Regions from separate parts of the Streptomyces sp. NPDC002309 genome, predicted to be linked through region 1. Evidence: riboswitches for the same ligand, from Rfam matches in the RefSeq annotation. Region 1 holds a riboswitch; the other holds the start of a gene.
What was found. A riboswitch is a leader RNA that binds a small molecule or an ion and turns the genes downstream of it on or off. The one in region 1 is predicted to bind glycine.
Positions count from the first base shown of each region.

Region 2: linked by a shared signal. The riboswitch ahead of gcvT (glycine cleavage system aminomethyltransferase GcvT) and the one ahead of gcvP (aminomethyl-transferring glycine dehydrogenase) in region 1 are both predicted to bind glycine.

Region 1 is NZ_JBSFCI010000059.1:14,472-29,281, forward strand. Features, by position in the region: gene kdpB (potassium-transporting ATPase subunit KdpB) at 1-980, shown strand, start outside; gene ACWCPM_RS32140 (amino acid transporter) at 1,281-3,236, shown strand; gene gcvP (aminomethyl-transferring glycine dehydrogenase) at 3,478-6,363, opposite strand; glycine riboswitch at 6,538-6,636, opposite strand; gene ACWCPM_RS32150 (PRC-barrel domain-containing protein) at 6,750-7,121, shown strand; gene ACWCPM_RS32155 (DNA polymerase IV) at 7,132-8,481, opposite strand; gene ACWCPM_RS32160 (MerR family transcriptional regulator) at 8,547-9,230, opposite strand; gene ACWCPM_RS32165 (bifunctional nuclease family protein) at 9,492-9,965, opposite strand; gene ftsR (transcriptional regulator FtsR) at 10,428-11,168, opposite strand; gene ACWCPM_RS32175 (FHA domain-containing protein) at 11,212-12,042, opposite strand; gene ACWCPM_RS32180 (DUF881 domain-containing protein) at 12,233-13,087, opposite strand; gene ACWCPM_RS32185 (small basic family protein) at 13,093-13,425, opposite strand; gene ACWCPM_RS32190 (DUF881 domain-containing protein) at 13,422-14,330, opposite strand; gene ACWCPM_RS32195 (sugar phosphate nucleotidyltransferase) at 14,436-14,810, opposite strand, start outside.
Region 2 is NZ_JBSFCI010000011.1:1,400-16,209, forward strand. Features, by position in the region: gene ACWCPM_RS11760 (L-serine ammonia-lyase) at 1-205, opposite strand, end outside; gene glyA (serine hydroxymethyltransferase) at 280-1,545, opposite strand; gene gcvH (glycine cleavage system protein GcvH) at 1,560-1,937, opposite strand; gene gcvT (glycine cleavage system aminomethyltransferase GcvT) at 2,051-3,169, opposite strand; glycine riboswitch at 3,204-3,321, opposite strand; glycine riboswitch at 3,322-3,421, opposite strand; gene ACWCPM_RS11780 (AAA family ATPase) at 3,644-4,312, shown strand; gene ACWCPM_RS11785 (enhanced serine sensitivity protein SseB) at 4,385-5,164, shown strand; gene ACWCPM_RS11790 (enhanced serine sensitivity protein SseB C-terminal domain-containing protein) at 5,323-6,117, shown strand; gene ACWCPM_RS11795 (ABC transporter substrate-binding protein) at 6,580-8,247, shown strand; gene ACWCPM_RS11800 (ABC transporter permease) at 8,355-9,359, shown strand; gene ACWCPM_RS11805 (ABC transporter permease) at 9,361-10,317, shown strand; gene ACWCPM_RS11810 (ABC transporter ATP-binding protein) at 10,324-11,328, shown strand; gene ACWCPM_RS11815 (oligopeptide/dipeptide ABC transporter ATP-binding protein) at 11,325-12,806, shown strand; gene ACWCPM_RS11820 (trimeric intracellular cation channel family protein) at 12,885-13,580, shown strand; gene ACWCPM_RS11825 (thioesterase family protein) at 13,606-14,451, shown strand; gene ACWCPM_RS11830 (TetR family transcriptional regulator) at 14,594-14,810, opposite strand, start outside.

The DNA.
Region 1 (14,810 bases):
ACGAGCTGACGCACGCGCGGTGGGTGCCCTTCAGCGCCCGTACCCGGATGAGCGGGGTCGACCTGCGCTGGGACAACGGCGCCGTGTGCGCGATCCGCAAGGGTGCCGCCCAGCAGGTCATCGAGTGGGTACAGATGTACGGCGGCCACATCCCGCCCGAGGCACGGCACTTCGCCGACTCGGTGTCCGCGGCCGGCGGGACGCCGCTGCTCGTCGCCGTGCACGACTGGGACGGCCCGCGCGTGCTGGGCCTCGTCCATCTCAAGGACGTGGTGAAGGAAGGCATCGTCGAACGCTTCGCGCAGTTGCGTCGGATGGGCATCCGCACGGTGATGGTCACCGGCGACAACCCGATCACCGCCCGCGCGATCGCCCGGGAGGCGGGAGTCGACGACTTCCTCGCGGAGGCGACCCCCGAGGACAAGCTCGCGCTGATCAAGAAGGAGCAGGAGGGCGGCAAGCTGGTCGCGATGACCGGTGACGGCACCAACGACGCCCCGGCACTCGCGCAGGCCGACGTCGGCGTGGCCATGAACACCGGCACGTCGGCCGCCAAGGAGGCCGGCAACATGGTCGACCTCGACTCCAACCCGACGAAGCTCATCGACATCGTCGAGATCGGCAAGCAACTCCTCATCACCCGGGGCGCGCTGACGACGTTCTCCATCACCAACGACGTCGCCAAGTACTTCGCGATCATCCCGGCCATGTTCACGGGGGCCTATCCCGGACTCGAAGCCCTGAACATCATGGGTCTGCACAGTCCGACGTCCGCGATCACCGCGGCGATCATCTTCAACGCACTGATCATCGTGGCGTTGATCCCGCTGGCCCTGCGGGGAGTGCGCTACCGTCCCGCCTCCGCACACGACCTGCTGCGGCGCAACCTGCTCCTGTACGGGCTGGGCGGTCTCGTGCTGCCCTTCGTGGGCATCAAGGTGATCGACCTGCTGATCTCCGGCATACCCGGCCTCGGCTGAGACGCCCCTCGCAGCCGATCACTTCCAGGCACGGCGGACGGCCGGGCCGGGAACGTCGTGACACTCGGTGTCCGTCCCGGGGATGCGGCGCCCTCACCCCCATACGGCTCAACAAGGTTGAAGTCGACACGTTTGCCACTCTCTTGATGCGATGGGTCGCCCCACCGCTCAGTCTTAACGCAAGCTTGACGCCGCGAGCCCGCCCGACCGCAGGCCCAGGCGTCACTCTCCGCATACGCTGAGGGCGCCGTCCGCGTGATGGCCGGAACCGCACGCCGACCGCACATCAGGAGCACGTCGATGGCCCCGATCGAACACGCCGCGCCCGGCCGCTTGCGCGCCTGGATGCTGGAGGGGCTGTCCGACATGGGCAAGGCGGGCGGCCATCAGAGCCCGCCCGCCTCTCAGGCTCCCGCCGCCGAGGGCCGCCCCTGGTACCGCGTGATGTGTCTGACCGGTGTCGACTACTTCTCCACCCTCGGCTACCAGCCCGGCATCGCCGCCCTCGCGGCCGGTCTGCTCTCGCCGATCGCGACCATCGTGCTCGTGATCGTCACCCTGGCGGGCGCCCTGCCCGTCTACCGGCGGGTGGCCGAGGAGAGCCCGCACGGCCAGGGCTCGATCGCGATGCTGGAACGTCTGCTCACCTTCTGGAAGGGCAAGCTGTTCGTCCTCACCCTGCTCGGCTTCGCCGCCACCGACTTCCTCATCACCATCACGCTGTCGGCCGCCGACGCCTCCACCCACCTGGTCGAGAACCCCCACCTGAACGAGGCCCTGCACGACCAGCAGTTGGTGATCACCATGGTGCTGATCGCCCTGCTCGGCGCGGTGTTCCTCAAGGGCTTCCTGGAGGCGATCGGCGTCGCGGTCGCCCTGGTGGCCGGCTACCTCGCGCTCAACGCCGTGGTCGTCGTGGCCGGCCTCCTGCACGTCGCCACCGAGGGCCATGTCGTCACCGACTGGTCCAACGCCCTCACCGCCGAGCACGGCAACGTCTTCGTGATGATCGGCGTCGCCCTGATCGTCTTCCCCAAACTCGCCCTCGGCCTCTCCGGCTTCGAGACCGGCGTCGCCGTGATGCCCCATGTCCAGGGGGACCCGAGCGACACGGAGGAGCGCCCCGAAGGCCGCATCCGCGGCACCAAGAAGCTGCTCACCACCGCCGCCCTGATCATGAGCTTCTTCCTGATCACCACCAGCTTCATCACCACCCTGCTCATCCCGGCGGACGAGTTCGAGGAGGGCGGCCAGGCCAACGGCCGCGCTCTGGCGTATCTCGCGCACGAATACCTGGGCAACGCGTTCGGCACGCTGTACGACGTCTCGACCATCGCCATCCTGTGGTTCGCCGGCGCCTCCGCGATGGCCGGCCTGCTCAACCTGATGCCCCGCTACCTGCCCCGCTACGGCATGGCCCCGCACTGGGCACGCGCGGTCCGCCCGATGGTCATCGTCTTCACCCTGGTCGCCTTCCTGGTCACCTGGCTCTTCGACGCCGACGTGGACGCGCAGGGCGGCGCCTACGCCACCGGCGTCCTGGTGCTGATCAGTTCCGCGGCGATCGCGGTGACCATCGCCGCCCGCAAGGCCGGACAGCGGAAGTGGACCATCGGCTTCAGCGTGATCTCGGTGGTGTTCCTCTACACCACGGTGGTGAACGTGGTCGAGCGGCCCGACGGTGTGAAGATCGGCGCCTGCTTCATCGCGGGCATCATGATCCTCTCCCTGGTCTCACGGCTCGCCCGCTCCTTCGAGCTCCGGGTGACCGGCGTGACCCTGGACCCCATGGCCGAACGGTTCGTACGGGACATCGCCAGCCGCAAGATCCGGTTCATCGCGAACGAGCCCGACCAGCGGGACAAGGCCGAGTACCGCGACAAGATCGAGCAGATCCGTCAGGACAACGACGTGGCCGGCCCCGAGGACTTCGTCTTCGTCGAGGTGACGGTGACCGACCCGTCCGAGTTCGAGGCCGGTCTGACGGTCCGCGGCGAGGTCCTGCACAACCGGTACCGCGTGCTGACCCTGGAGTCCTCCTCCATCCCCAACGCCCTGGCCGCCCTGCTCCTGCACGTGCGCGACACGACGGGCTGCACCCCGCACATCTACTTCGAGTGGACCGAGGGCAACCCCTTCACCAATTTCCTGCGCTTCTTCCTGTTCGGACAGGGCGAGGTCGCCCCGGTCACCCGGGAGGTCCTGCGCGTCGCGGAACCGGACGTCGCTCGGCGCCCCCGCGTCCACACGGGCTGAGGCCGCTCCGGCGACGTCCGGGCAGGCCGGCACCTCAGCGCACACCGAAGCACCGGCGCGGCCCGGCCGACCGAGCCTGCCCGGTCCCGCCATGACGGGGTCCGCGTGGAATCGACAGACGTACACATCGACAGCGCTCGCCCCGGCCGGATCTCCCCGCACAACACGACGAGGGCCCCCGAAGGGAGCCCTCGTCCACCGGCGCCGGCCGCTTCCGCGACCGGCGCCGCCTGCGTCGTCCTCAGTCCTCGTACGCGTCCAGCGGCGGGCAGGAGCACACCAGGTTCCGGTCACCGAACGCCTGGTCGATACGGCGCACCGGCGGCCAGTACTTGTCGGCGACCGACACGCCGTTCGGGAAGACGGCCTCCTCGCGCGAGTACGCGTGGTTCCACTCGCCGCCCAGCAGGCCGACGGTGTGCGGAGCGTTGCTCAGCGGATTGTCGTCGGCCGGCCACTCGCCCGCGCCGACCTTCTCGATCTCCGCGCGAATCGCGATCATCGCCTCGCAGAACCGGTCGATCTCGGTGAGGTCCTCGGACTCGGTCGGCTCGATCATCAGCGTGCCGGCCACCGGGAACGACATCGTCGGCGCGTGGAACCCGTAGTCGATCAGTCGCTTGGCCACGTCGTCGACGCTGACGCCCGTCGCCTTGGTCAGCGGCCGCAGATCGATGATGCACTCGTGCGCGACCAGCCCGCCGGGGCCGGTGTACAGCACCGGGAAGTGCGGCTCCAGACGCTTGGCGATGTAGTTGGCGCTCAGCACAGCCACCTGCGTGGCCCGCTTCAGGCCCTCCCCGCCCATGAGCCGCACATAGGCCCAGGAGATCGGCAGGATCCCCGCGGAACCCCACGGCGCGGCCGAGATCGGACCGACCCCGGTCTCCGGCCCGGCCTCCGGCTGCAGGGGGTGGTTCGGCAGGTACGGCGCGAGGTGCGACCGCACGGCCACGGGACCGACACCCGGACCACCGCCGCCGTGCGGGATGCAGAACGTCTTGTGCAGGTTGAGGTGCGACACGTCGCCGCCGAAGTGCCCCGGCTTGGCGAGCCCCACCAGCGCGTTGAGGTTGGCCCCGTCCACGTAGACCTGACCGCCGGCGTCATGCACCTGGGCGCAGATGTCGGCCACGTGCTCCTCGAACACACCGTGCGTGGACGGGTACGTGATCATCAGGACCGAGAGCTCGTCGCGGTACTGCTCGATCTTCGCCCGCAGGTCCTCGACGTCGATCTCGCCGTCCTCGGCGGTCTTCACCACGACGACCTTCATGCCGGCCATCACGGCGCTCGCGGCGTTCGTGCCGTGCGCGGAGGACGGGATCAGGCAGACGGTCCGCTGCTCGTCGCCGTTGGCACGGTGGTACCCGCGCACGGCGAGCAGCCCGGCCAGCTCACCCTGCGAGCCGGCGTTCGGCTGCAACGACACCTTGTCGTAGCCGGTGACCTCGGCGAGACGGTCCTCCAGCTCGTGGATGAGCGTCAGATACCCAGCCGCCTGCTCGGCCGGCACGAACGGGTGCAGCTGACCGAACTCCGGCCAGGTGACCGGCTCCATCTCCGTGGTCGCGTTGAGCTTCATGGTGCAGGATCCGAGCGGGATCATGCCCCGGTCGAGCGCGTAGTCGCGGTCGGCGAGCCGGCGCAGGTAGCGCAGCATCGCGGTCTCGGAGCGGTGCTGCTGGAAGACCGGGTGCGTGAGGTACGCGTCGGTGCGCAGCAGCCCCTCGGGCAGCGCGTCCTCCGTGCGACCGTCCAGCGCCTCGATGTCCCCCTCGACACCGAACGCGGCCCACACGGCGGCCAGCTGGTCCCGGGTGGTGGTCTCGTCGCAGGACATGGAGACGTGGTCGGCGTCGATCCGCCACACGTTGACGCCGTTCGCGCGCGCGGCGGCGGTGACCTCGGCCGCCCGGCCCGGCACCCGCGCGGTGACGGTGTCGAAGTAGGCGCCGTGCACGATCTCGACACCGCCGTCACGCAGACCCGCGGCGAGGATCGCGGCGTACCGGTGGGTCCGCCGTGCGATGCCCTCCAGGCCCTCGGGCCCGTGGTAGACGGCGTACATCCCGGCCATCACGGCGAGCAGCACCTGCGCGGTGCAGATGTTGCTGGTCGCCTTCTCACGCCGGATGTGCTGCTCGCGCGTCTGGAGCGCCAGCCGGTAGGCCTTGTTGCCGTCCGCGTCGACGGAGACGCCCACGAGCCGCCCGGGCAGGCTGCGCGCGAACTTCTCCTGCACCGCCATGTAACCGGCGTGCGGCCCGCCGAAGCCCATCGGGACACCGAACCGCTGCGTGGTACCGACGGCGATGTCCGCGCCCAGCTCACCCGGCGACTTCAGCAGCGTCAGCGCCAGCAGGTCCGCGGCGACGGTGACGAGCGCGCCCCGCTCGTGCGCCTGGTCGATGACGGCCTTGATGTCGCGTACGGCCCCGGAGGCACCCGGGTACTGGATCAGCACGCCGTTGATCTCACGGTCCGCGATCTCGGCCGGGATACCGCCGGCGAGGTCGGCGACGACCACCTCGACCCCGGTCGGCTCGGCGCGGCCCTGGATCACGGCGATGGTCTGCGGCAGCGCGTCCGCGTCGACCAGGAAGAGGCCCTTCTTGTTCTTGCCCATGCGCCGGGAGAGCGCCATCGCCTCGGCCGCGGCCGTGCCCTCGTCGAGCAGCGAGGCACCCGAGGTCGGCAGCCCCGTGAGGTCGGCGACCACGGTCTGGAAGTTCAGCAGCGCCTCCAGCCGGCCCTGCGAGATCTCCGGCTGGTACGGGGTGTACGCCGTGTACCAGGCCGGGTTCTCCATGACGTTGCGCAGGACGACCGGCGGGGTGAAGGTCCCGTAGTAGCCGAGCCCGATCATGGAGCCCAGCACCTGGTTCCGGTCGGCGAGGGAGCGCAGCTCACGCAGCACCTCGGCCTCGGTGCGGGCGCCCGGCAGAGCGAGGGATGCGGCGTTCTTGATCACATCCGGTACCGCGGTGGCGGTGAGCTCGTCGAGCGAGCCGTAGCCGACCTGCGCGAGCATCTTGGCCCGCGCCTCCTGGTCGGGCCCGATGTGACGCTGCTCGAAGGGGATGCCCTGTTCGAGCTCGGAGAGCGGGATGCGCTGGGCGGTCATTGCGGAGGCCTCCTGGTCTGACGCGACCTTCGAGGGACACCCCGGCACGGGTGCCCCGACGGCCTCCCCCTCTGTCATCACAACCTGAGAGCTTCACCGGCCGCCACAGGACGTCCGGCTTGCACCGTCGGTGAGAGCGGGAGCCGTGACACCCGCTCTGCTTTCCAGAGTGACCTCTTCCGTGCGGTACGTGGGCCTGAGAGATTCCGGGGAGGATTTGCTCCTTCGGCGCCCCCCGGTGTGATCTCCGGAGGACTCTCCCGCACGGGGTCAGCAGCCGCTGCCAGGGTACCAGCGAGGTCAACGCCCCGGCGTTCGAGTGGCCGCGTCCCGCAATGTGCTCTTTTGTTGTGCTTACGGACGAGGTGCGAACCAGTGGAGGGCCCGTGCAGACCGATATCGATCCGCGCAACCTGATCGGCCGCAAGGCATTCGACCGTCACGGCAGCAAGATCGGCACCATCGACGAGGTGTACCTCGACGACGCGACCGGCGTACCGGAGTGGGCGGCCATACGGACCGGCCTGTTCAGCAGAGACGCCTTCGTCCCCCTGGAGCCGAGCGAGCTGATCGACGGCACGCTGCACGTCCCCTTCGAGCGCGCCCTCATCAAGGACGCCCCCGACTTCGGCGTCGGCCGGCACCTCTCCCCGGAGCAGGAACTCCAGCTCTACCACCACTACGGCCTCGACGTGGCCGCTCCCCCGACGCTCCCGGACCACGACTTCGGCAAGCTGGCCGGCTCGGAAGAGACGTGACCCGGAGGACTCAGCCCTGAAGCTCGGGTCTTCGCGCCACCAGCGGCAGCGGATCGGCCGGCTCCAGCGCGGGATCGTCGATCCGGAAGGTCCGCACCCGCCCGGGCTCCGACCCGGGCGTCTCGAAGCGCACGGTCACTCTCCCCAGCCCGCTGCCCTGCACCCATCCGTGCCCGTGCTCGGCGTGCCGCACGTCGTGCCCCGCGGCCCACCGTCTCGTGACGGGCCCCGCCTCCTCCCGCTCGGGCTCGTCCGCGGCGCCCTCCGCCGGCCCCGCGTCCCGCTCCCCCGCCGCCTGCGCGAACAGGTCCTCCTGGGTGTAGTCGGCCAGGCCGCTGACGCCGACCCCCAGCAGCCGCACGCCCCCGGTCGTGTCCACGGAGTCCAGCAGCCGGGCCGCCGCCTCCCGCACCACCGCGGGGTCGTCCGTGGGCCCCCGCAGCGTCTCGGAACGGGTCAGCGTCGAGAAGTCGTACCGCCGCACCTTCAGCACGATCGTCCGGCCGGAGAGCCCGGCCCCGCGCAGCCGCCGCACACACCGGTCCGCGAGCCGCTGCACCTCCAGCCCGACCCGGACCCGGTCATGGATGTCCACGTCGTAGGTGTCCTCGACCGACACGGACTTCGCCTCCCGCTCGGCGACCACGGGACGGTCGTCACGGGCCAGCGCCATGGCGTACAGCGCGTGCCCGTGCGCTTTGCCCAGGAGCCGGACGAGTTCGTCCTCGCCCGCCTCGGCGATCTCCTCCACCGTGACGATCCCGGCCCGGCGCAGATGGTCGCCCGTCGCGGGTCCCACCCCCGGCAGCGTCCGCACCGACATCGGGCCCAGCAGCGCCCGCTCGGTGCCCGGCTCGATCAGCACCAGTCCGTCCGGCTTGGCCTCCTCGGAGGCGATCTTCGCGAGCATCTTGGAGGCGGCGAGCCCGACCGACCCCGTGAGACCGGTGACGGCCCGGATGTCGGCGCGCAGCCTGACCCCCGCCAGCCGAGCCGACTCCCGGTCCCTGGCGGCCCCACCGGCCTCCAGATCGACGAACGCCTCGTCCAGGCTCAACGGCTCCACCAGCGGCGACATCGCCCGCAGCAGGGCCATCACCTGCTCGCTGATCGTCCGGTACAGCCCGAAGCGCGGCACCAGGCAGGCGGCGTTCGGCGCGAGCCTGCGCGCCTGGCCCATGGGCATCGCCGAATGCACCCCGAACACCCGGGCCTCGTACGAGCAGGTCGCCACCACTCCGCGCGGTCCGAGCCCACCGACGATCACGGCTTTCCCGCGCAGGCTCGGCTTGGACGCCTGCTCCACCGAGGCGAAGAAGGCATCCATGTCGAGATGCAGGATCGTGGGCGCGGTTCTCACAGGTCCGATGCTGCCTCACGGCACTGACAACGCCCCCGTGGCCACGGGCCGCCGTCGGCAGTGCCTCAGACGGCCCTGTTGCGCCGCCGCGCCAGCTCGTCCGCCGGATTGTGCCCGACCAGCGTCTCACCGGTGTCGATCCGCTCGCCGTGCAGCTGCGACAGGGCGCTCTCCACGTCCCGCCAGACCACACCGACGGCGATCCCGAAGACCCCCTGGCCACCCTGGAGCAGGGCGTGGACCTCGTCGGGCGAGGTGCACTCGTAGACCGTGGCGCCATCGCTCATCAGTGTCATCCGCTCCAGGTCCTGGAAGCCACGCTCGCGCAGGTGCTGGACGGTGGTGCGGATGTTCTGCAGCGAGACCCCGGTGTCGAGGAATCTCTTGACGATCTTCAGTACGACGACGTCGCGAAAGCTGTACAGGCGTTGCGTACCGGACCCGTGGGCCGGCCGCACACTGGGCTCGACGAGGCCCGTCCGGGCCCAGTAGTCCAGTTGCCGATAGGTGATGCCCGCGGCCGCGCAGGCCGTCGGGCCTCGGTAGCCGATCTCCTCGGACGCCATGGGCGCCGCCCCTCCGCCGCCGGGAACGGCCATAGGTCGCTGCGGAGCGTGATCAGTCGCCCTGCCGTGCGGAGGGTACCCCCCACTCGGGCGAAGCCGAGAGCTCGGGGGAGGGTACGAACCGCTCTCCCCGAAACCGCGTCCGGGGGCACCCCCAGCCGTACCGTCGCCGCTGGTTCTCACGCCGACCTCCGTCCTTGACCTGCCTTCTCGACGGTAGGCAGTCACCAAGGGTGCGTCAACGATCGCCACACTCGGCACGCCGAGTGATAATCACCCTGAGAGTGGTTTCCCGCACCCCACCGCGGGGAAAGGCTAGCCGAATGCTCTGGCGGAAAGTCGCGTGACGCTCTCAGTCGCCACTGGCACGTGCCGGAGCGCGCGACACGGCGCCGGGCACATACCGGCCCGCCGCGGACCCCGGGTCCGCGCGGGCCGCCACACTCACTGGCTGCTGGTGCCGAAGTCCTCGGGCGAGATCTGGTCGAGGAACTCCCGGAACTTCTCCACCTCGTCCTCCTGCTCGTCGGGGATCGCGATACCGGCGTCGTCGAGCACCCCGTCACTGCCGTAGATCGGCGTACCGGTGCGCAGGGCGAGCGCTATGGCGTCGGACGGGCGGGCGCTCACCTCGACACCGCTGGCGAAGACCAGCTCGGCGTAGAAGACACCTTCACGCAGATCCGTGATGCGTACTTCGGTGAGCTCCTGGCCGACGGCCTCCAGCACGTCCTTGAACAGGTCGTGGGTCAGCGGTCGCGCGGGGGCCATGCCCTGCTGGGCGAAGGCGATCGCCGTCGCTTCCCCCGGCCCGATCCAGATGGGGAGGTAACGGTCGCCTCCCACTTCGCGCAGGAGCACGATCGGTTGGTTGGAGGGCATTTCGACCCGGACACCTACGACATCGAGCTCGTTCACACAGCAACCCTAGGCCGTGCCCGGGACGTTTGGGTAGTCGGGCCGTCATCCCCCACGCGATCCGGCCGTCACCCACCCGCTTCGCGCTCACCCCGGTGCGCCGGGCACGTGCCCGCAGCTCGGGGGCGCGCGCAGCCTGGCGCCCGCGCGCCTGGGGCCACGACGGACCGGAGCCCCTGCGCCCGGACGGCCCTGTCCGGCCGTCGGCCGAGCCGCCACGGCCACCTCTCGGCCACCACGGGACGGACGAGGCGGACCGGCATCCTCACCGCTGCCTGAGCCGGCGGCGAAGCCTGCCCGGCCCGGCTTGCCCGTCCTCGTACCCGAGGACCTGCACGAGGCTCACAACCGCAGCACAGCCCCTCCTGCTCGAAACGCGCCGCCGAGGACCGCCACACCGCGCGCCCTGCCGCCCGCACGCCCGCCGAGGCCCCGGTGCACAGCCCGCCGCACACAGCCCGTTCAGGGCAGGCGCACCCCGAGCGCGCTCTGCACCAGCGCCGCATGCAGTTTCACCGTGAGCCCCGCCAGCTCCTGCGCCCGCGCCTGCGCGTGCGCCCTCGTCTGCGGATTCCGGTGCCGCTTCAGCGGAGCCACCACCTGGTCGACGAGCCCCGCCTGACGATCGGCCGCCGCCTTCATCGCACGCAGGTGCCGCGGCTCGATCCCGGACCGGCCCAGTTCGACGACGAGCGCGGCCACGGTGACCGCCTCCGCGTCGTACACACCGGCCGCCACCTGGGTGACCAGTCCGTAGGACTCCCACTCGGACAGTTCCCGCTCATCGATCCCGGCCGTCGCCAGCAACTCCGCCCGGGCGATCCGCGCCGCCGTCGGTCCCTCGGACGGCTCCTCCGCGGGCTCCTGTCCGGCCCGCTGCCGGCCTAGCGCCGGCAGCCGCACCTGTTCACCGCGCTCCAGCGCGTCAAGGTGTTCGCGGATCACCTTGAGCGGCAGATAGTGGTCACGCTGCATCCGCAGCACGTGCCCGAGCCGCTCGACGTCCCCCGGGCTGAACTTCCGGTACCCCGAGGGTGTCCGCTGCGGCTCGATGAGCCCCTCCGACTCCAGGAACCGGATCTTGGAGATCGTGACCTCGGGGAACTCCTCGCGCAGCACGTTCAACACCGTGCCGATACTGATCAGCCCGCTGTCCGTGGCGGCGGCACCGTACCCGGAGCCGCCGCTCGGTGTGAGACGCATGGAACTTCCCTCGGAGTTTCTCCGGACGGACTCCGGAGGAGGGTCAGATACCCTGCCTGCTCGCGTGGAAGACGAGCCGGTACTTGCCGATCTGGACCTCGTCGCCGTTCGACAGGGCGACCTGGTCGATCCGCTCCCGGTTGACGTATGTGCCGTTGAGGCTGCCGACGTCGGCCACCGTGAAAGACCCGTCGGGGCTGCGCCGGAACTCCACATGGCGACGCGAGACCGTCACGTCGTCCAGGAAGATGTCGCTCTGCGGGTGCCGACCGGCCGTCGTCAGGTCGCTGTCCAGCAGGAAGCGGCTGCCCGAGTTCGGTCCCCGACGCACCACCAGCAGCGCGGAGCCCATCGGCAGCGCGTCCACCGCGGCCTGCGCCTCGGGGGACAGCGTCGGCATCTGCGTCTGACCGGTGACCTCGGCGTCGTACGCCTCAAGACCGCTGATGGAGATCGTGGAGGTCGTCTCGGACGGACGCTCGGGCGTGACTCCCGGTCGCAGCGGCGCACCGCAGTGGGAACAGAAGCGACTGCTCTCCGCGTTGCGGTTGCCGCACCTCGTACAAACCAGGGCCGACATGGACGGATCCTCCTGCCGCGGCTGCCCCGCAGGGGCGTGGGACGCGTACGGGTCGGCGGAAAACCCTCCACCCGCACTTGAGGTTGACGGTTGCCCGAAACCTATGCCTCCGGCCTGGGCAGGGTCAACCGACGGCGCGCCCTGACCACCGGAAATGTCACCACCCGGACCAGCGACCTGGTCCCGGAACAGCGGGCGCTGACCCTCCGCGTCAGGCTGTGCGCGATGCCGAGCGGTCGCGTTGTCACGACCGTCTCGCGCACTCTTGCCGAACAACTTCGCAAACAACTTCACGGGCGATTCCCCTTGACCGAAACAGACCCGCCCGTGGGGCAGGACGAACCGTGACCACACACACTGGCCGACCCGGACATCCTCACAACGTCCGTATCCACCAGACAGTTTCCACCACGCACCAGCCGATCGGTGCGCCGACCCCCCGCAACCTCATGCCCTCCCCGGACCACCCCCATGCACCGCCGGTTCACTGGGAGGACGACCGAGCGTAGTCAGGTCGCTTCACCGACCGCAAGGCGTCCACGACGATCTTGTCCGACCGCTCGACAGTCACGGTGGCCTGCTCCTTCTCAAGCGTCTGCACCACGCCTCCTGGGATGTTGAGCGCGGGTTCGAGGTCCTGCGGCTTACCGATGACCTTGAAACGATAGGGCGCGTTGATCTTGTTCCCGTCGACGCTCACACGTTGCCCGGAGTCCGTCAGATAGGTGTTCGCGACGACCCGCACGCCGTTCACCTGGATCGCCTCCGCCCCTGCCGCGCGCAGCTCCTGGATCGCGTCGAGCAGCATGTTCGCCTCGACCGTTCCCTTCGTGTCGCCGATGGTCATCGTGATGCCGGGACCCTGCGCCGCCACCGTGCCCGCCAGCACACCGAGTTGCCGTTCCTTCTCGATCGTCTGCCGCCGGGCCTCCTCGGCCTGGTTCGAGCTGTTCTCCAGCTCCTCCCGCTGGTTCTCGAGACCCTGCTTCTCGTCCTCAAGACGCTGAGTACGGTCGTCCAGTTCATCGAGGATGCGCACGAGATCCTCCTGCCGGGCCCCGCGCAGCGCGCTGTCGCCGTCGCTGTTCGAGGCGACCTGCACGGCCAAGCCGAAGCCGAGCCCGAACAGCAGCAGCGCGACGATCAGTTGGGCTCGGGTGATCCGCGGCGGCCACAGCCCCTTCACCAGCCGCTGTCGCCCCGTGAGCCCTGACCGCGTCTCCCCCTCGGCCGTCTCCGGAAGTTCCGTGGTGCCCTCCGCCGGCACCTCGGCGGGCAGTTCCTCGCGCAGCCGGCTCTCGCCCGTCGTCCCGCCGGCCTTCTCGTCCTGGTCGCTCATCGGCCTCATGCCCTGAAGACGTGCCGGCGGATCGCCGCGGCATTGGAGAAGATCCGGATGCCGAGGACGACCACGACACCCGTGGACAGCTGGGCGCCGACGCCCAGCTTGTCGCCCAGGAAGACGATCAACGCGGCGACGACCACGTTCGACAGGAAGGAGACCACGAAGACCTTGTCGTCGAAGATGCCGTCGAGCATGGCCCGCAGGCCGCCGAAGACGGCGTCCAGGGCCGCCACCACGGCGATCGGCAGATAAGGCTCGACGACCGCCGGAACCTCGGGCCGGACCAACAGGCCGGCCACGACGCCCACGACGAGGCCCAGTACGGCGATCACGATGTGCCTTTCTCAGTGCTCTGCTGTGCTGACTCGGTTATCGGCTGTGCTGTGCGGACGATCACACTCGGCGCGGCCGGGAGCCTCAGCTCCCCCTCCACGGAGATGCTCGTCCGAATGCCGAAGCTCTCCTGCAGGGCATGCAGATAGAGCCCGTCCGCGCTGTTCTGGAACTTCTTGCTCAGCCCGTCGCCGTCCCCCACCGCGAGCACGGTGTACGGCGGCACCAGCGGCCGGTTGTCGACCAGTATCGCGTCACCCGCGGCCCTGATCGCCGACAGCGCCGTCAGACGCTGCCCGTTGATCGAAACGGCCTCGGCGCCCGACTCCCACAGCCCGTTCACCACGCGCTGCATGTCGCGGTCGCGCACCCGGCCGGTGTCGGAGAATCCGGTGGTCCCGCGCGGGTCGTGGTCCCCGCCGGAGGTGGCCCCCTTGGCGTCGTTCACGACCAACTTCACACCGGGGCCGTGCACTTCGGCGGCGCCGGACAGGATGCCGACGAGGTCGCTCCGGTCACCGCCGCTCTGCCTGAGCGCCTCCCGCTGCCGGGCGCTGACGTCGTCCCGCAGCTTGTCGACGGTGCTCTCCAGCTCGTCGGCCGCCTCGGTCTCCCGGTCGATGCGGTCGATGAGCTCCTCGCGCTCCTTCGCCACGGCCGGCGCCGCCACCCGTGCCTGTGCCGCGCCGACGGTCACCACCAGAGCCGCCAGCACCAGTCCGGCGGCAAGACCGAGCTTCGCCCGCAACGTCCTCGGCAGGCCTCCGGCGGACTGCTTGCGCGCCGCGGCCTCGGCGTAGCCGTCGTCGAGGCTGTGATCCATGACATTGGTGAGCAGCGACATGGACGCGTCCGGGCGCGTGGGGCGCGTGGGTGTGCTCCGAACGGGGGGCTGCTGCGGCATGCCGCACATCGTCGCACGTCGCGGCCGCTACCTCCGAATGGCCCTCCGGCGTGCCGGACAGGCCCCCTTGGGGACACTTGTCCGGCACGCGCGCGTACTGCTGATTTACCGCCCGGCGCTGTCCACCACCTCGGACCACTCGTCGAGCAGTGCCTGGGCGGAGGCGTCGTCCGGCCCCTCCGCCCACAGATGGGTGACCGCCTCCGCCGGGTCGGGCAGCACCATCACCCAGCGCCCGTCGGCCTCCACCACGCGCACACCGTCCGTGGTGTCCACGTCACGGCTCCCGGCCTCTTCGACCACGCGCCGCATGACCAGCCCCTTGACCGCCCACGGAGTCGCCAGATCCCTCTTGATGACATGCGCACGAGGGATGCGTGCGTCGATCTGGCTGAGGGTGAGCTGCGTCCGCGCCACCAGCCCGATCAGCCGGACGAACGCCGCCGTGCCGTCGAAGACGCTGCTGAACTCCGGGACGAT
Region 2 (14,810 bases), on a different contig from region 1:
GCAGCACCGCCTTGGGCGTGCCGTGCCCGTGGCCGGTCGCGCCCAGGGAGCCGTACAGCTCGACGCGCAGCGAGGCCACCGAGTCCAGCAGTTCCTCGCCGCGCAGTCGGCCGGCGAACATGCGCGCCGCGCGCATGGGGCCGACCGTGTGGGAGCTGGACGGGCCGATGCCGATCGAGAACAGGTCGAAGACCGAGATGGCCACGGTGACTCCTTGGGGCAGGGGGTGGTGCGGTGGGCTCCACGCCGGTGTGGAGCCCACGGGGTGCATCTGTTGCGTCAGGCCGGGTTGAGGCCGGGGTACAGCGGGTGCTTGTCGGCCAGGGCCTTGACCCGTGCCTTGAGCGCCTCGGCGTCGTACGACGGCTTCAGCGCCTCGGCGATCACGTCCGCGACCTCGGCGAAGTCGTCGGCCGTGAAGCCGCGGGTGGCCAGCGCGGGCGTACCGATCCGCAGTCCGGACGTCACCATCGGGGGGCGAGGGTCGTTCGGGACGGCGTTGCGGTTGACCGTGATGCCGACCTCGTGGAGCCGGTCCTCGGCCTGCTGGCCGTCCAGCTCGGAGTCGCGCAGGTCGACCAGGACCAGGTGCACGTCCGTGCCGCCGGTCAGCACGTCCACGCCGACCGCCTTGGCGTCGTCCCGCACCAGCCGCTCGGCGAGGATGCGTGCGCCGTCCAGCGTACGCCGCTGGCGCTCCTTGAAGTCCTCGGAGGCGGCGACCTTGAAGGCGACGGCCTTCGCGGCGATCACATGCTCCAGCGGGCCACCCTGCTGACCGGGGAAGACGGCCGAGTTGATCTTCTTGGCCAGTTCGGCCGTGGAGAGGATCACACCGCCGCGCGGGCCGCCCAGCGTCTTGTGGGTGGTGGTGGTCACGACATGGGCGTGCGGCACCGGGTTCGGGTGCAGCCCGGCCGCGACGAGACCCGCGAAGTGGGCCATGTCGACCATGAGGTACGCGCCGACCTCGTCGGCGATCCGCCGGAAGGCGGCGAAGTCCAGCTGCCGGGGGTACGCCGACCAGCCGGCAACGATCAGCTTCGGGCGGTTCTCCTTGGCGAGGCGCTCGACCTCGTCCATGTCGACCAGGCCGTCCTCGCCGACGTGGTACGCGACCACGTCGTAGAGCTTGCCCGAGAAGTTGATCTTCATGCCGTGGGTCAGGTGCCCGCCGTGCGCCAGGTTCAGACCCATGATCGTGTCGCCGGGCTTGAGCAGCGCGAACATCGCGGCGGCGTTGGCCTGGGCGCCCGAGTGCGGCTGCACGTTGGCGTGCTCGGCGCCGTACAGCTCCTTGACGCGGTCGATCGCGATCTGCTCGATCACGTCGACGTGCTCGCAGCCGCCGTAGTAGCGCCGGCCGGGGTAACCCTCGGCGTACTTGTTGGTCAGGACGGAGCCCTGCGCCTCCATGACCGCGACCGGAGCGAAGTTCTCCGAGGCGATCATCTCGAGGGTGGACTGCTGGCGGTGCAGCTCGGCGTCGACGGCGGCGGCGACGTCCGGGTCGTACTCGTGCAGCGGGGTGTTCAGGACGGACATGTGGCTACGACTCCTCAGCCGGCGGTGTGGGGGGCGTACTCGTCGGCGGAGAGCAGGTCGGCGGGCTCCTCCGCGATCCGCACCTTGAACAGCCAGCCGCCCTCGAAGGGCGCGGAGTTCACCAGCGACGGGTCGTTCACCACGTCCTCGTTGATCTCGGTGATCTCACCGCTGACCGGGGAGTACAGGTCGCTGACCGACTTGGTCGACTCCAGCTCGCCGCAGGTCTCGCCCGCGGTCACCTGGGAGCCCACCTCGGGGAGCTGGGCGTAGACGACGTCGCCGAGCGCGTTCGCCGCGAACTCGGTGATGCCGACCGTCGAGACGCCGTCCTCGGCGACCGACAGCCACTCGTGCTCCTTGCTGTACCGCAGCTGCTGGGGGTTGCTCATGGGCCTGGATTCTCCTGTACGCGGGGGAGTGCTGTGGAAAGGGGGGGCGCCCGCTCGAACTGTGCGTGAGCAGGCGAAATGTGCCCCGGGTCACATGGACCCGGGTCCAGTGTCTACTTGTGGCGCTTGTAGAACGGCAGCGCCACGACCTCGTACGGCTCGTGGGTGCCCCGGATGTCCACGCCGACTCCCGGCGTGCCCGGAGCCGCGTGCGCGGCGTCGACGTAGGCCATGGCGATGGGCTTGCCGAGCGTGGGGGAGGGGGCGCCGGAGGTGACCTCGCCGATCACCTCGCCGCCGGCGACGACGGCGTACCCGGCGCGCGGCACCCGGCGGCCCTCGGCGATCAGCCCGACGAGGACGCGCGGCGGCTTGGCCTCGGAGCGCGCGGCGGCCTCGGTGAGCGCCTCGCGCCCGACGAAGTCGCCCTCCTTCTCGAACTTCACCACCCGGCCGAGCCCGGCGTCGAAGGGGGTGAGCGAGGTGGTCAGCTCGTTCCCGTAGAGGGGCATGCCGGCTTCCAGGCGCAGTGTGTCCCGGCAGGACAGCCCGCACGGGACCAGTCCGACGCCCGCGCCGGCCTCGGTCAGCGCCTCCCACAGCGCGACGGCGTGCTCCGGCTTCACGAACAGCTCGAAGCCGTCCTCACCGGTGTACCCGGTGCGCGCGATCAGCGCCGGGACGCCCGCGACGGTGCCGGGCAGGCCGGCGTAGTACTTCAGCCCGTCGAGGTCGGCGTCGGTCAGCCGCGCCAGGATGCCGGGCGACTCGGGGCCCTGGACGGCGAGAAGGGCGTAGGCGTCCCGGTCGTCGCGGACGACGGCGTCGAAGCCCTCCGCGCGCGCGGTGAGGGCGTCCAGCACGGTCTGCGCGTTGCTCGCGTTGGCCACGACCATGTACTCGGTGTCGGCGAGCCGGTAGACGATCAGGTCGTCCAGGATGCCGCCGTCGGCCTGGCAGATCATGGTGTAGCGGGCGCGGCCGACGCCGACGGAGGCGATGTTGCCGACGAGCGCGTGGTTCAGGAGCAGGGCGGCCTGCGGGCCGGTGACCGTGATCTCACCCATGTGCGAGAGGTCGAAGAGTCCGGCCTTCGTGCGCACGGCGAGGTGCTCGTCGCGCTCGGAGCCGTAGCGCAGGGGCATGTCCCAGCCGGCGAAGTCGGTCATGGTCGCGCCCAGCGAGCGATGCAGGGCATCGAGCGCGGTGCGACGGGGTGCGGTGCTGCTCATCGGTCGGTCTCCCAAGGCATGACGGCGAGGTCGTTCCTCCCCATCTGTCATCGGAACCTGAGAGGTTCGCCATGACCGTCCCGTGGAAGGAGGGATCATGGTTTGCACCTTGGGTGGAGCCACTGCGGCAGCGGCCCGCTTTTCAGATGTGCCTCGCCCGCGCGGTAACGGGGCCTGAGAGATTCAAGGGAGGGACTTGCTCCTTCGGCGCCCCGGGCACGATGTGCCAGGGAACTCTCCCGCGCGGATTCAAGCGGCCGGTATGCAGTTGGCGGCCACATCATTGCACGCATCGCCCGCGTGCGGCAGGGGGACCTTTCCCCAGGGGACGCACAGCGTCCACGACCGGGCACAGTGTGTTGTAGCAGGCTTGTAGCCGGAACCGGACGGAAACACGTGACGCCCCCGATCACCTTCTCTTTACACTCGACGGGGACGGTGACTCGTGAACCGCCCCAGGGGAGGACGATCACGGTGAACAGGACAACGGCCTACGCGACCACCGCGGGCCTCGCACTGCCCAAGCAGCCGACCGCCCCGGCCCGGGAGGCGTGCGGCGCCCTGCCGTTCCCCGTGGTCCGTGACCTGCGCGACCGTGCGGGCCGCAGCCCGCACGCCCTGCTCTTCGCCCCCCGTGACCTAGTCGTGATCACCGGCCTGCCCGGCAGCGGCAAGTCGACCCTCATGCGGCGCGCGGTCCGCGCCGCGCGCATCGACTCCCAGGACACCCGCGACCGCTGGGACGCCGGGACGCCGCACTGGCTGCCGTACGCGGTGTACCGCCCGCTCGTCCGGCTCGCCCACTACGCGGGGCTGCGCCGCGCCCTGCGCTCCGGCAGGGGCGTCGTCGTCCACGACTGCGGGACGCAGGCATGGGTGCGCGCCTGGCTGGCCCGTGAGGCCCGCCGTCGGGGCGGCACCCTCCACATGCTGCTGCTCGACGTCACCGCCGAGCAGGCGCTGGCGGGCCAGCGCGAGCGCGGCCGGGGTGTCTCGCGGTACGCGTTCCTGCGCCACCGCCGCGCCGCCGCCCGCCTGGTGCGCCGTTCCGAGCGCGGTGACCTGCCCCGTGGTTGCGGCGCCGCGATCCTCCTGGACCGGTCCGCGGCGAACACCCTGCGCAGAATCGGTTTCACGGGCTGACGCCACGGGCGGCGGGGCGGGCGGGTTAGCCTTTTCAGCCGGTAGCACTGGTACGGAGCAGGCGGTAGGCAGATGGACTTCCCGGGGGACTTTCCGGCACAGACGCACCCCCATCCGCACGGCGGATGGCCCGGCAACGAGCTGGAGGAGGTGCTCTCGGCGTCCCTCGGCGTGCCCTCGGCCGGCGCCCGCATCGTCGAGGTGCTCGCCCGTAGCTTCGTCTGGGTGCCGCTGCCGAGCGGCGGCGGACCCGACAGCGGCCCCCTCGACCTGCCCGGCATGGAGATCGACGGCCAGGCGTACGTCCCGGTCTTCAGCTCCGAGGAGCAGTTCCGCCAGGTCGTCGGCTCCCCTATGTCGTTCACCGTCGCCCCCGCCGTCGAGTTCGCCCGCGGCCTGCCCCCGCAGGCGGGCATCGTGGTGAACCCCGGTGGCGTGGTCGGCCTCCCCCTGCCGCCCGCGGCGGTCGCCGAACTCGGCCGGGCCGGCCGCAATCCGCTGGACGGTGCGGCGAGCGGCGGCAGGGTCCGCCTCTTCGAGCCGGACTGGCAGGACGAGCCGGTCGACTTCCTCACGGCGGCGTCCGCGGAGTTCGAGGCCGTCGGCATCGTCACCACGGCCCGCCGCTGCCTGGCGGCCGTCGAGACGGGGCAGCCGGTGCTGTTCGTCGGCGTCGAACTCTCCCAGTGGGAGGGCGATCTGCGCGCCGCCCCGCTGGACGCCCTCGGCCGCGCCCTCGGCCGTGTCCCGGTCCGGTGGCCGGTCAACCTGGTCCTGATGGACGTCGTCCAGGACCCGGTGGTCTCGTGGCTGCGGGAGCGGGTGCGCCCGTTCTACCAGCGGGTCTTGTGACACACCCCGAGGACCGGCGCCCGTGGAGCAGCGCGGGGAACCGCGTGTCCGGCACACGCCTGTCCGCACTCGCGGGAAGACACCGGGTCCTGAGTCGGTGGGCGCCCTTAAGCTAGGGTCACGGCTCGAACAGGGCGTTGCACGAAGGGGCGTAAACAGTGAGCGCTAGCGGCACGGGCACCGCCGCGGCCGGCCAGGTCGAGCACATGCTGCGCCAGGTGACGCCGGGGCGCTACGACGCCTACGAGGCGCTCCTGCGCGCCCTCGCGACCACCGGCTCGGGCCAGATCTGGATGCTGCTGTGGCACGGCCAGGCCGGCAGCCCCGACGCCCAGTACGGGAGCATGGAGGTCGACGGCAACGGCTACGCCCCCTGCGTCACCTCGGCCCAGGAGCTCTCGGCGAGCGGCTGGAACCGCAGTTACGAGGTGGTCGACGGCCTGGACGTGGCCCGCACCCTCTATCCCGACCACTACGGCCTCTGGCTGAACCCGCACGCCCCCGGCGGCGGCGTCGGCATCCCGTGGCTCGACCTGCGCCGGATCGCCACCGGCCTCGACCGCCAGCCGGCCGGGCCCCTGCGGATGTCCGAACCCGGCATCCAGATCCCGCAGTTCTATGCTCTGCTGTCGCAAAACGCCCACCGCACCCCGGTGGTCCGCTCGTTGCGCCGTGCCTGGGTCCAGCCCACGCTCGGGGCGCCGTACCTCGCCATCGGTCTCGACGTGTACGACACCTCCCCGCCCGCCGTGGACTCGGTACGCGCGATGATGCAGCAGTCCATCGGCGCCGTCCCTGACGGCCTGCCGGTGTCGACGGTCGCGATGTCCGACGAGTTCGACCCGGTCGCGATGTGGCTGCGCGCCAACTCCCGTCCCTTCTACGACCGTGAGGCCCACGGGGCGCCGGCGCAGACGGCCCCCCGCGGCTACGGATATCCCCCCTCCCGCTGAGCGTTTTCCGCCCGAAGGTTGTCGAGACCGCCGTGCCGCGCGGCCGATGAGGCGCGGGCGCGGCCGGACACGCTCCGGGCGCTCCGGCCGGAGTCCGCGCTGATCCCGTTCCGCGGTGTCGCCCTGAAGCTGACGGCTTCGCAGCGCTTCTGATTCCCCGTTTGCCTGTTTGGCTTCGGCGAATTCTGCAAAGCTTTCGACGCCGAGCGATGTCGAGTGCCTCGCGTGAGCCGGTGAGTGCATGAGGCAGGCGTCCGACCTGCGGCGCAGCCGAACTAACGTCCGTATCGGGCAACTTGGGTGCAGGCATCCGCGATGTGCCGGAAGCTTCCGTTTTGAGGGGCGTTCAGATCTCAGGTATGTATCACCGCTATGCGGACTGTTCTAGGCTGCCGGTCGCGTCTGTAGTGTGCAGGCGGTCAAGCGTGCATTCCCCCTTGAGGAACCTGGAGTGGCCTCCTTATGCGCATAATCAGATCCCGCGCCGCCAGGGCGATCACGGCCGCGTTGGCGGTCGGTCTGATCGCCACCGGCTGCGCCAGCGAGCGTGACCAGAAGGACGAAGGCGGTGCCAAGGACACCTTCGTGTTCGGTGCCCCCGGCGACCCGAGCTCACTGGACCCGGCGCTCGCCAGCGACGGCGAGACCTTCCGGGTCACCCGCCAGGCCTTCGAGGCTCTGCTGGAGCACGAGTCCGGCGGCTCCAAGCTCGTCGGCGGTCTCGCCGAGACGTGGGAGAGCAACCCCGCGGGCACCGTGTGGACCTTCAACCTCCGCAAGGGCGTGAAGTTCCACGACGGCGAGGCGTTCAACGCCGCCGCCGTGTGCGCCAACTACGACCACTGGTTCAACTGGACGGGCACCTACCAGTCCAGCGCGGTCTCCTACTACTGGCAGACCATCATGGGCGGCTTCGCGAAGAACGAGGACAAGGAGACGCCGGAGGCGAACTACAAGTCCTGCACCGCGAAGGACGAGAACACCGCCGTCATCGAGGTCAAGAAGCCTTCCGCGAACCTGCCGGGCGGCTTCTCGCTGAACGCCCTGGCGATCCACTCGCCGAAGGCCCTCAAGGCGTACGCCCAGCAGGACGCCAGCGCCAAGGGCGACGCGATCACGTACCCCAAGTACAGCCAGGAGGCCGGCACGGTCGCCGGTACCGGCCCGTACAAGATCTCGAAGTGGAACAAGGGCAACAAGGAAGTCACCCTTGAGCGCTTCGACGGCTACTGGGGCGAGAAGGCCAAGGTGAAGAACCTGGTCATCCGCACCATCGACACCGAGGACGGCCGTCGCCAGGCCCTGCAGGCCGGCGACATCAACGGCTATGACCTCGTGGCGCCCGCCGACGTGAAGACCCTCCAGGACGCGGGCTTCCAGGTCCCGACCCGCGGCGTCTTCAACCTCTTCTACCTCGGCATGACCCAGGAGAAGAACCCGGCGCTGAAGAAGAAGGAAGTCCGCCAGGCGATCGCCCACGCGATCGACCGGGAGAACCTGGTCAAGACCCAGCTGCCCGAGGGCGGCAAGGTGGCCACGCAGTTCATGCCGGACACCATCGAGGGCCACTCCGACAAGGTCACCACCTACGCGCACGACCCGGCGAAGGCAAAGCAGTTGCTCGCCAAGGCCGGCGCGAAGAACCTGAAGATCGAGTTCTGCTACCCGACCGAGGTCGCCCGCCCGTACATGCCTGCTCCGCAGGACCTGTTCGAGCTGATGAAGGCCGACCTGGAGGCGGCCGGCATCAAGGTCACCCCGAAGCCGCTGAAGTGGGCCCCGGACTACCTGGACGCCACCGAGGCCGGCAGCTGCGCCCTGCACATGCTGGGCTGGACCGGTGACTTCAACGACGGCTACAACTTCATCGGCACCTGGTTCGCCGGGTACGACAAGCAGTGGGGCTTCAAGAACAAGGCACTCTTCGACGCCGTGAACGCCGGCTCGAAGATGGGTGACGCCGCACAGCGCACCGAGGCCTACAAGAAGGCCAACGAGATGATCATGGACTACCTGCCGGGTCTGCCCATCTCCTCCTCGCCGCCGGCGATCGCCTTCGGCAAGGACGTCAACCCGCCGGCGGTCTCCCCGCTGACGCAGGAGGTCTTCTCCGAGGTCTCCTTCAAGTAGTCCGGAAGTAGTCCGGAGAAAGTAAGCACAGGGTCCGTCCGGCCGCTGACTCGGTGGCCGGACGGACCTGTTCATGAAGGTATCCACGGAAGAAAGGGGCATGCGGGGTGCTGCGTCTCGTCGTACGAAGACTGCTCCAGCTCATTCCCACCCTGCTCGGCCTGTCGGTTCTGCTGTTCCTCTGGCTCAACCGACTTCCCGGCGGACCCGCCTCAGCGATGCTGGGCGAACGGGCCACCGCGGCCGAAGTGGCGCGGATCAACCGCGCGCTGGGACTCGACCAGCCTTTGTACGTTCAGTACTGGCGCTTCCTGAAGCGCATCGCCGAACTCGACCTCGGCACCTCCGTGCAGACCGGACAGCCGGTGTGGGACGAGTTCGTCCTGCGCTTCCCGGCGACCATCGAACTGTCGCTCACCGCCATGTTCATCGCCGTGGTCGTCGGTGTCCCGCTCGGCTACCTGGCCGCCCGCTCGCGCGGTGGATGGCTGGACGTGTCGGCGGTCTCCGGATCGCTCATCGGGATCTGTGTCCCGGTCTTCTTCCTCGCGCTGCTGCTCAAGGGCACGTTCGCCGTCGACCTGGGCCTGTTCCCCAGCTACGGCCGGATGGAGACAGGCCTGGACGCCACCACGGTGACCGGGTTCGCCGTTCTGGACGGCATCCTCACCGGTGAGATCGACGCCTCGCTGGACGCGCTGCACCACCTGGTGCTGCCGGCCATCACCCTGGCCTCGATCCCGCTCGCCGTGATCGTGCGCATGACCCGCGCCAGCGTGCTGGAGGTGCTCAGCGAGGACTACATCCGCACCGCCGAGTCCAAGGGCCTGCGGCGCGGCGTGATCCGCGGCCGGCACGTGCTGCGCAACGCCATGCTCCCGGTGGTCACCGCGGTCGGCCTGCTGACCGGTTCGCTGCTGTCGGGCGCCGTGCTCACCGAGTCCGTCTTCTCCTTCAACGGCATCGGCTCCTTCATCCGGACCGCGATCGACGGGCGTGACTACCCCGTGCTGGTCGGCTTCATCATGTTCATCGCAGTCACCTACGTCCTGATCAACCTGCTGGTGGACGTGGCATACAGCCTCATCGACCCGAGAGTGCGGGTGCACTGACGTGAGCACCACCAAGATCGACAAGATTCAGCGCCTCGCTGAGCTCACCGCGCACAACGAGTCGACGTCCGGCGCGAGCCTGTGGCGTGAGGCCTTCAAGCGGCTGAAGGCCAGCAAGATGGCGATCATCGGCGCCGCCGTGATCGCCGTGTTCGTGGTCCTCGCCATTGTCGGCCCGTGGATCGCCCCGCACACCCCCACAGCGCAGACATGGCGCAGCGAAGTACTGGTGAACTCCGGCCAGTTCGTCGGGCCGCGCGCCGAGAACTGGTTCGGCGTGGACCACTTGGGCCGGGACATGTTCTCGCGCATGCTGATCGGCGCGCGCCAGACGCTGCTCGTGGGTGTCGTCTCGACGCTCATCGGCCTCTCCGTCGGCTTCCTGATCGGCGGCTTCTCCGGCGCCGCGGCCACCCTGGGCGGCTCCACCGGCCGGCAGATCGACTCGTTCATCATGCGCTGCATCGACATGATGCTGGCGCTGCCCTCGCTGCTGCTCGCGGTGTCCGTCGCCGCGGTCATGGGCCAGTCCCTGACCACCGTGATGATCGCCGTGGGTGTCGTCCAGGTACCGATCTTCGCCCGGCTGCTGCGTGGTTCCATGCTGGTCCAGGGCGGTACCGACTACGTGCTGGCCGCACGCTCGCTGGGCGTCCGCCGCCGGCGGATCGTCGCCACCCAGATCATCCCCAACTCGCTCAGCCCGGTGATCGTCCAGGCGACGCTCTCGCTGGCGACCGCGATCATCGAGGCGGCGGCCCTGTCCTACCTGGGCCTGGGCAACCCCGACCCGGCCGTACCCGAGTGGGGTGTGATGCTCTCCCAGGCGCAGCGCTTCTTCGACAACGCGCCGATGATGGCGGTCTACCCGGCGGTCGGCATCGTCATCACCGCCCTGGGCTTCACCCTGCTCGGCGAGGCCATGCGGGAAGCCCTCGACCCGAAGCTGCGAGGCTGAACCACCATGCCACTTCTCACAGTCGACGAACTCACCGTCACCTTCGGCGGCGGGCCAGGCCGCAAGGAGTCCCGCGCGGTCGACGGTGTCTCGTTCACCGTCGACCAGGGCCAGGTCGTGGGCCTGGTCGGCGAGTCCGGCTGCGGCAAGTCCGTCACCTCGCTGGCGTTGATGGGGCTGCTGCCGCGCAAGGGCGTCAAGGTCGGCGGACGGGCAGACTTCGACGGCACCGACCTGCTCACCATGGCCCCGAACAAGCTGCGCGACCTGCGCGGCAGCCGGATCGCCATGATCTTCCAGGACCCGCTGTCCTCGCTGAACCCGGTCGTCCCCATCGGCGTCCAGGTCACCGAGATCCTGGAGCGGCACCGCGGCCTCAAGGGCGAGGCCGCGCGCAAGGAGGCCGCGCACCTGCTGGACCGGGTCGGCATCCCCGACCCCACCCGGCGCCTCAAGGAGTACCCGCACCAGATGTCGGGCGGTATGCGCCAGCGTGCGCTGATCGCCATGGCGGTGGCCTGCGCACCCTCCCTGCTGATCGCCGACGAGCCGACCACGGCCCTCGACGTGACCATCCAGGCCCAGATCCTCGAACTCCTCAAGGAGTTGGTGGACCAGGAGGGCACCGCCCTGCTGATGATCACGCACGACCTCGGCGTGGTGGCCGGTCTCTGCGACCAGGTCAACGTCCTCTACGCGGGTAGGGCCGTGGAGACCGCCGGACGGCGTGAGCTGTTCGCGCACCCCACCCACCCCTACGCGCACGGCCTGCTGGGCTCCATCCCCCGCCTGGACGCGCCGCGCGGCGAGCCCCTCACCCCGGTGCGGGGCTCCATCAACGACCGGATCGCCTGGGCCGACGGCTGTGCCTTCGCCCCGCGCTGCGACCGCTACGAGGCAGACTGCCTCACCGGCGCGCCGCAGCTCACCGAACCCCGCACGGCCGGTCACCAGGTGCGGTGCGTCCACCCCGTACTCGACGACGCCAAGACCGAGGAGGTCCGCGCATGAGCCTGCTCGAACTGGACGGTGTGAAGGTCCACTTCCCGATCAAGAAGGGCGTCTTCTTCGAGAAGACGGTCGGACACGTCCACGCCGTCGACGGAGTCTCCTTCAAGGTCGAGGCGGGCCAGACGTACGGCCTGGTCGGTGAGTCGGGCTGCGGCAAGACCACCCTCGGGCGGGCCGTGCTGCGGCTGGTGGACATCACCGAGGGCGAGGTCGTCCTCGACGGCACCGACCTGGCGAAGCTGCCGGCCGAGGAGATGCGGCGCTTCCGGCGCCGACTGCAGATGGTGTTCCAGGACCCGCTGGGCTCCCTGAACCCCCGGCAGAACATCGAGTCGATCCTGTCCGAGGGCATGCTCGCCCACGGCATCGGCGCCACCCAGGAGGAGCGCCGGGAGAAGATCCAGAAGATCCTCTCCCGTGTCGGACTCCCCGCCAACGCCCTGTCGCGCTACCCGCACGAGTTCTCCGGCGGTCAGCGCCAGCGCATCGGAATCGCACGCGCGCTGGTCCTCGAACCCGACGTGATCATCTGCGACGAGCCGGTCTCCGCGCTGGACGTCTCCATCCAGGCGCAGGTGATCAACCTCCTGGAGGAGCTTCAGGAGGAACTCGGCCTGACCTACCTCGTGATCGCCCACGACCTCGCCGTGGTCCGGCACATCTCGGACGTGATCGGCGTGATGTACCTGGGCGCTCTGGTGGAGGAGGCGCCGAGCGACGCGCTGTACGCCGAACCGCGCCACCCGTACACCAAGGCCCTGATGTCGGCCGTCCCGGTTCCCGACCCGGAGGTGGAGGACCGGCGCGAGCGCATCCTGCTCATCGGTGACCTGCCCTCGCCGGCCAACCCGCCCACCGGATGCCGCTTCCGCACCCGCTGCCCCTGGGCGCAGGAGACGCGCTGCGCGACCGAGCGGCCCGAACTCACCGACGTCGGGGACGGGCACCGGGTGGCCTGCCACTTCGCCGCCGAGATCGCGGCGGGGACGCTGGCGCGGACCTCGGGAGAGGTGGTCTCGGCAGCGCGCGAGGAGATCGTGGACGCGCCCGGGCCCGACGCGGACACCGAGGCGGCCGTGGTCGCCGGTGCCGTGACCGTACCGGAGCAGCCGAAGCCGAAGGACGAGACGCCGGAGGGCGAGACGCCGAAGGCCGAGACGTCCGTGGACGAGGTGCCGGAGGACGAGGCGCCGAAGGGCGAGACGTCTGAGGGCGAGGTGCCGACGGACGAGACGCCGACGGACGACGCGCCGAAGGCCGAGACGTCCGTGGACGAGGCCACGAAGGACGAGGCGCCGAAGGACGAGGCGCCGAAGGACGAGGCGCCGAAGGACGAAGCGCCGAAGGACGAAGCGCCGACGGAAGACGCGCCTGCGGGCGACGCGCCTGAGGGCGGGACCGCGGAAAGCGGCGAGGCGTCCCAGGACGTGACCGCCGAGGTCGACGTGAAGACGGGCGAGGTGGAGAAGGCCTCGTAGTCGTCGCTGAGTGGAGTACCTCGCGGCCCCTGCCTTGTTTTGTAAGGCAGGGGCCGCGCGGCAGGTAAGAATGTCAGGGTGCTCCAGCAACTGTTCACCCCGTCCGTCCAGCACACCCTCGACCTGGTCGGCATCTTCGTCTTCGCGATCTCCGGCGCCCTGCTGGCCGTCCGCAAGAACTTCGACGTCTTCGGCATCGCCGTCCTCGCCGAGGCCACCGCGCTGGGCGGCGGAATTTTCAGGGACCTGATGATCGGCGCCGTACCGCCGGCCGCCTTCACGGACCTGGGGTACTTCCTGACGCCCCTGCTGGCCGCGCTCCTGGTCTTCTTCCTCCATCCGCAGGTGAAGCGCATCCAGTCCGGCGTGAACGTCTTCGACGCGGCCGGGCTCGGCCTCTTCTGCGTCGCGGGTACGACCAAGGCGTACGAGTACGGACTCGGCCTGCACGCCTCCGTGGCCCTCGGCCTCGCCACCGCGGTCGGCGGCGGCGTCCTGCGCGACGTCCTCGCCAACGAGGTGCCGTCCCTGCTGCGCTGGGACCGCGATCTGTACGCCGTCCCGGCGATCGTCGGTGCCACGATGGTCGCCCTGTGCATCCGCTACGACGCCCTCAACCCGGTGACCAGCACGCTCGCCGCTGCCACCGCCTTCGTGCTGCGACTGCTGGCGATGCGCTACCACTGGCGGGCGCCACGCGCGTGGAACCGTCGCTCTACGGTGCGCGAGGAGGAGGCGCCGCCGCGACACCCGGGCACCAAAGCTACCGCTTAGTAGTTTGTTGTTGTAGCGTACCGCCATGGCTCAGGCATCCCAGGCGACCATCGGCAACAGCGAGTTCGACCGCGACACGGCCGTCGTCCGTCGCTCCGAGGGCGTCTACGACATCGACCTCTCCGCGGGCTGGACCATCATCAGCGCCGTCAACGGCGGCTATCTGCTGGCCGTCCTGGGCCGGGCGCTCTCCGACGCCCTGCCGCACCCGGACCCGTTCACGATCTCCGCGCACTACCTGACCGCGTCCCAGCCGGGCCCCGCGGTCGTCCGTACCGAGGTCGTCCGCTCCGGCCGCACCCTCTCCACCGGCCAGGCCTCGCTCCTCCAGTACGACGACCAGGGCCGCGAGGTCGAGCGGATCCGCGTCCTCGCCTCCTACGGCGACCTCGGCGCCTTGCCCGATGACGTCCGCACGTCCGCGCGGCCGCCCGCGATCCCGCCGATCGAGCACTGCTTCGGCCCCGACGACGGGCCCGCCCCCGTCGACGGCAGTTCGGCGATCACCGACCGGCTGATGCTCAAGCTCGACCCGTCCACCCTGGGCTGGGCGCTGGGCGCTCCGTCCGGCAAGGGGGAGATGCGGGCGTGGTTCGGCCTCAAGGACGGCCGGGACGCCGATCCCTTCTCGCTGCTGCTCGCCGTGGACGCCCTGCCGCCCACCGCCTTCGAGCTCGGAATCTCCGGCTGGGTACCCACGGTCGAGCTGACCGCGCACATCCGGTGCCGGCCGGCGCCGGGCCCGCTGCGGGTGGCCGTCACCACGCGCAATCTGGCGGGCGGGTTCCTGGAGGAGGACGCCGAGGTCTGGGACAGCGCCGACCGGCTGGTGGCGCAGTCCCGGCAGCTGGCCCGGGTGCGGCTGCGCTGATGTGCGCCGTGTTCCGGGTGCGGCTGCGCTGACGTGCGCCGTGTTCCGGGTGCGGCTGCGCTGACGTGCGCCGCGTTCCAGGTGCGCGGCGGTCCGTGCGCGCCGAGTTCCGGAGCGGTCGCGCGGCCCGGCGGCCGGGCCCTCAGTCCAGCCAGTGGGCGCGGCCCCTGCTGATCAGCCGTAGCCTGCTGTTCGCCACCCGGGCGACCCGCCGCTGCTCCTCCTCGGAGTCGAGGGCCTCCAGGAAGAGTGCCGCCGTGACCAGCATCTGGTCGACGTAGAGCCCCGCGAGCATCAGCAGATCGTCCTCGCTCCAGCCGCCGGACGCGCGGTCCTTGGCCAGTTCGGCCTTCACCTCC